DNA from 2 places in the Candidatus Stoquefichus sp. SB1 genome. Region 2 is predicted to be linked to the other one. Evidence: a T-box and tRNA genes for the amino acid it is inferred to sense, from the RefSeq annotation. Region 2 holds a T-box; the other holds one or more tRNA genes.
The links. A T-box is a leader RNA that pairs with one kind of tRNA and senses whether it is charged. The one in region 2 lies ahead of metG (methionine--tRNA ligase), so its partner is inferred to be a tRNA-Met.

Region 1: it has a tRNA-Met gene. The T-box ahead of metG (methionine--tRNA ligase) is inferred to sense a tRNA for this amino acid. The anticodon was not compared.

What each region holds. Positions count from the first base shown of each region.
Region 1 is NZ_LN852693.1:12,903-15,294, forward strand. It holds tRNA gene BN1865_RS01210 (tRNA-Cys) at 3-77, shown strand; tRNA gene BN1865_RS01215 (tRNA-Leu) at 85-173, shown strand; tRNA gene BN1865_RS01220 (tRNA-Arg) at 261-337, shown strand; tRNA gene BN1865_RS01225 (tRNA-Pro) at 361-437, shown strand; tRNA gene BN1865_RS01230 (tRNA-Ala) at 444-519, shown strand; tRNA gene BN1865_RS01235 (tRNA-Ser) at 527-619, shown strand; tRNA gene BN1865_RS01240 (tRNA-Met) at 644-720, shown strand; tRNA gene BN1865_RS01245 (tRNA-Asp) at 723-799, shown strand; tRNA gene BN1865_RS01250 (tRNA-Phe) at 805-880, shown strand; tRNA gene BN1865_RS01255 (tRNA-Met) at 908-984, shown strand; tRNA gene BN1865_RS01260 (tRNA-Ile) at 1,025-1,101, shown strand; gene BN1865_RS01265 (HAD-IC family P-type ATPase) at 1,260-2,392, shown strand, end outside.
Region 2 is NZ_LN852695.1:144,006-146,397, forward strand. It holds gene metG (methionine--tRNA ligase) at 1-1,240, opposite strand, end outside; T-box leader at 1,274-1,468, opposite strand; gene pfkA (6-phosphofructokinase) at 1,552-2,392, opposite strand, start outside.

The DNA of each region.
Region 1 (2,392 bases), on a different contig from region 2:
CTGGTTCCATAGCCAAGTTGGTAAGGCTACAGACTGCAACTCTGTCATCGTCGGTTCGAGTCCGGCTGGAACCTCCATCATGTTGCCCAGGTGGCGAAATTGGTAGACGCACAGGACTTAAAATCCTGCGGACCTTAAAATCCGTGCCGGTTCGACTCCGGCCCTGGGCACCATTCTTAAAAAAAGTTTTAAAAAAATGTAAAAAAGTGTTGCAAAGTTACAGCGTTTATGTTAATATTGAATGGCGCTGTTAAAGAAATGCGCTAGTAGCTCAACTGGATAGAGTGCTTGACTACGGATCAAGAGGTTGTGGGTTCGATTCCTGCCTAGCGCGCCAATTGAGTATTGTAATTGAATATTCGGGAAGTAGCACAGCTTGGTAGTGCACCTGGTTTGGGACCAGGGGGTCGCAGGTTCAAATCCTGTCTTCCCGACCAGTTAATGGGGCTTTAGCTCAGATGGGAGAGCGCCTGCTTTGCACGCAGGAGGTCAGCGGTTCGATCCCGCTAAGCTCCACCATTATTGCGGAGGTTTACCCAAGTCCGGCTGAAGGGATCGGTCTTGAAAACCGACAGGGGATGAAAGTCCCGCGGGGGTTCGAATCCCTCAACCTCCGCCATTTTTAAAAAAATATATTTCATATCGCGGGATGGAGCAGTCTGGTAGCTCGTCGGGCTCATAACCCGAAGGTCGTTGGTTCAAATCCTTCTCCCGCAACCATTGGTCTGGTAGTTCAGTTGGTTAGAATGCCGCCCTGTCACGGCGGAGGTCGCGGGTTCGAGTCCCGTCCAGACCGCCAATTATGGTTCCGTAGCTCAGTCGGTAGAGCAGAGGACTGAAAATCCTCGTGTCGCTGGTTCGATTCCGGCCGGAACCACCATTATTTTTTATAAACGATTCACTACATGGCGGGGTAGCTCAGTTGGCTAGAGCAATCGGTTCATACCCGGTGGGTCGGGGGTTCGAATCCCTTCCCCGCTACCATTTAGCGAATCAGTGGTGAATACCACTTTTTATTTTATTTGGACCCTTAGCTCAGTTGGTTAGAGCTATCGGCTCATAACCGATCGGTCGAAGGTTCGAGTCCTTCAGGGTCCACCAATAAAACTATTGACGATATGAATTTTCATATCGTTTTTTTGTATTTAAAGAGATATTCAAGATTTTTAATATATGTTACAATATGAAAGAAAAAAGAAAATGATATACACAAAATATTCATAACTCTGTGATATATTGTGTGAGTAGGTGAGATAATAATGGATAAGATGAATGAAATGGGCTTAACTTCCTTGCAAGTTCAAGAACGGATTGATCGTGGTCAAGTGAATATATCACATGATAATATTTCTAAGACAAAGAAGCAGATTATTTTAGAACATACAATAACATACTTTAATTTATTAAATGTGTTTTTAGCAGCGATTATTTTATCAACTGGTCGTTGGACAAACTTAACATTTATGGGTGTTATTATTATGAATTCTTTGATTGGAATTTATCAGGAACTAAAAGTGAAAAAAATTATTGATCAATTGACAGTTGTCACTGTTAAAAAGATTAAAGTTATACGTGATCATCAACAACAGATGATACCAATTGAAGATTTGGTTATTGATGATATTGTTTTTTTAGAGAGTGGTAATCAAATTGGAACAGATTGCTGTATGTTGACATCACAAGGAATGGAAGTCAATGAATCAATGCTGACTGGTGAATCGAAGCCAGTAAAAAAGAAAGAAAATGATGAACTATTGGCTGGAAGTTTTGTCGTTGCCGGAAGTGGATATGCGCGTGTTTTAAGAGTGGGTAATGATAATTATTCTACTCAGCTTGTTCATAAAGCTAAACACAAAAATAAAGCGTCCTCAGAAATGAAAGATGCTATTGAGAAAGTCATTAAAGTATTGAGCTTTGTGATTGTTCCTGTGGGGTTGGTGCTCTTTGTTTCTCAACTTTCTGCTTCGCCTCAAGATCATGCAACAGCGATTGTTAAGACTGTTGGTGGTGTCATTGGGATGATTCCTGAAGGACTTGTCCTATTGACGAGTTTATCATTTATTTTAGGTGTAGGTAAATTAGCCAAAAGAAAAGCATTGATACAGGAAATGGAAGCCATTGAAGCTTTAGCACGTGTTGATGTTTTGTGCCTAGATAAAACGGGAACAATTACTACAGGTGAACTTGAAGTTGAAAAAATTGATGCTTTGAATGATTATTCAGCTGATTTTATTCATCAGATTATGGGTATTATGGCTTTTGGCTTTGATGATATCAATGCAACCCAGAAGGCATTAAGAGGCTATTTTAAAGAGCCTATTGATTTGTCTATATCGGCTTTAATTCCATTTTCTTCTCAGCGAAAAATGCGTGCTTTGCAGCTATCTAATGG
Region 2 (2,392 bases):
CTAATGCTTTAGAAGCTTTATATTCATCCATTAATGTTTGTACTTTTTGTGGCATAGCTAAAGCAATTTCTTTTAATTCATCATCTACTGGTTCATTTACTTTTGGATTTGTGACAATTCCATCAAAATATTTATTTGTCATAGCAATTGTTCTATTCACTAAGTTTCCTAAAATATTTGCTAAATCTGAATTAATACGTTCTACTAATAAATCCCAAGTAATACTTCCATCATTATCATAAGGAATTTCATGTAAAACATAATATCTAACAGCATCTACTCCAAAGATATTAACTAAATCATCAGCATAAATAACATTTCCTTTTGATTTAGACATTTTACTTTCACCTTGTAATAACCAAGGATGTCCAAAGACTTGTTTAGGTAAAGGAATATCTAATGCCATTAACATAATTGGCCAATAAATTGTATGGAATCTCACAATATCCTTACCAATCAAATGTAAATCTGCTGGCCAATATCTCTTATATAATTCTCCATGATTTCCATCAACATCATAACCAAGACCAGTAATATAATTTGTTAAAGCATCAATCCATACATAAACAACATGCTTAGGATCAAAATCAACTGGAATAGACCAAGTAAATGAAGTACGTGATACACATAAATCTTGTAATCCTGGTTTTAAGAAGTTATTCATCATTTCATTTTTTCTTGAAACTGGCTGAATGAATTCAGGATGATCTTCAATATGTTGAATCAAACGATCTGCATATTTAGATAATTTAAAGAAATAGGCTTCTTCTTTGGCATCATGAACTTCTCCACCACAATCAGGACATTTTCCATCAACTAATTGAGATTCTGTAAAAAATGATTCACAAGCAGTACAATACTTTCCTTCATAATGTCCTAAATAAATATCACCTTGATCATATAATTTCTTAAATATCTTTTGAACTTGTTGAATATGATATTCATCTGTTGTTCTCATAAAACGATCATAAGTTGTATCCATTAAATCCCATATTTCTTTAACAACTGCTGCTTTTTCATCAACAAATTGTTGAGGTGGAACACCTGCTTCATTCGCTTTAATTTCAATTTTTTGTCCATGTTCATCTGTTCCTGTTTGAAAATAAACATTGTATCCTTCTTGTCTTTTACTTCTTGCGATTGCATCTGCTAAAATAATTTCATATGTATTTCCAATATGAGGCTTACCAGAAGTATAAGTAATTGCTGTTGTTAAGTAATAATCTTTTTCGTTTTTCATATGTTCTCCTTTCAAAATAAAAAACGTCCTTATATAAAGGACGAAATCATCGCGGTACCACCTTTTTTACACTCTTGTGTCACTCATGACTTTAACGCAGTTAACGTTTATCCCTAACTATTTGAGATAACAGCTCCCAGACCATCTTCATAAAAGTTATGTCCTGATTTGCACCAACCATCAGTTCTCTATAACGCCCTTTTAATCTCTTCTGTTCTTCGCCTTTATTACCTTTTAACCTTAACAAATATCACTTTTAAAGTCAATAATATCTCATCCTTTTTTCAATAAATTCACTTTTTGATTATCATTTAAACTAATTCATTAAACAATTGATACATCTTCTCCTGAATCTTATTCACATCATTTAATGCTTCATCAATCTTTCTAGCAATAATATGATTATCTTTCTTACAAACACAATAACCACTTTGATGTTCAATTAATAACTCTACAGCATATTGTCCCATTTGAGAAGCCAAAATACGATCCTGTGGAACAGGACTTCCACCTCTTTGAATATGTCCTAAAACAATCGAACGTCCTGAAAAATGTGTTTCCTTAGAAATTCTTTCAGCCAGCTTCTCGACATCTATCATATTTTCACTAGCAATAATAATCGCATGTTTTTTGCCTTGTTCTTTCTCATAAAAATCCATCATTTTCACAATATAATCTTCATCATATCCCGTATTTTTTGTAATAATAAATTCACTGCCACAAGCAATACCAGAATAAAGTGCTAAACTATCACGATTGTTCCCCATCACTTCAATTACAAAACAACGATGATGTGAACTTGATGTATCTCTTAATTTATTAACCGCATCAACAATATTATACAAAGCTGTATGAAAACCGATTGTTTCATCAGTTCCATTAATATCATTATCAATCGTTCCAGGAACCCCAATACAACAAATTCCTTTCTGACTTAATTCTAATGCTCCTCTATAAGAACCATCACCACCAATGACAATCAATCCTTCAATACCTCTTTTTTGTAATTGATGAACAGCTTGTAATTGAACAGTTTCTTCAACAAATTCTGGCAAACGTGAAGAACCAAGAATCGTTCCTCCACGACTTAATACTTCTGATACATCACTATTTTTAAGACGTTTGATTTGACCTTGAACAAGTCCTGCATAA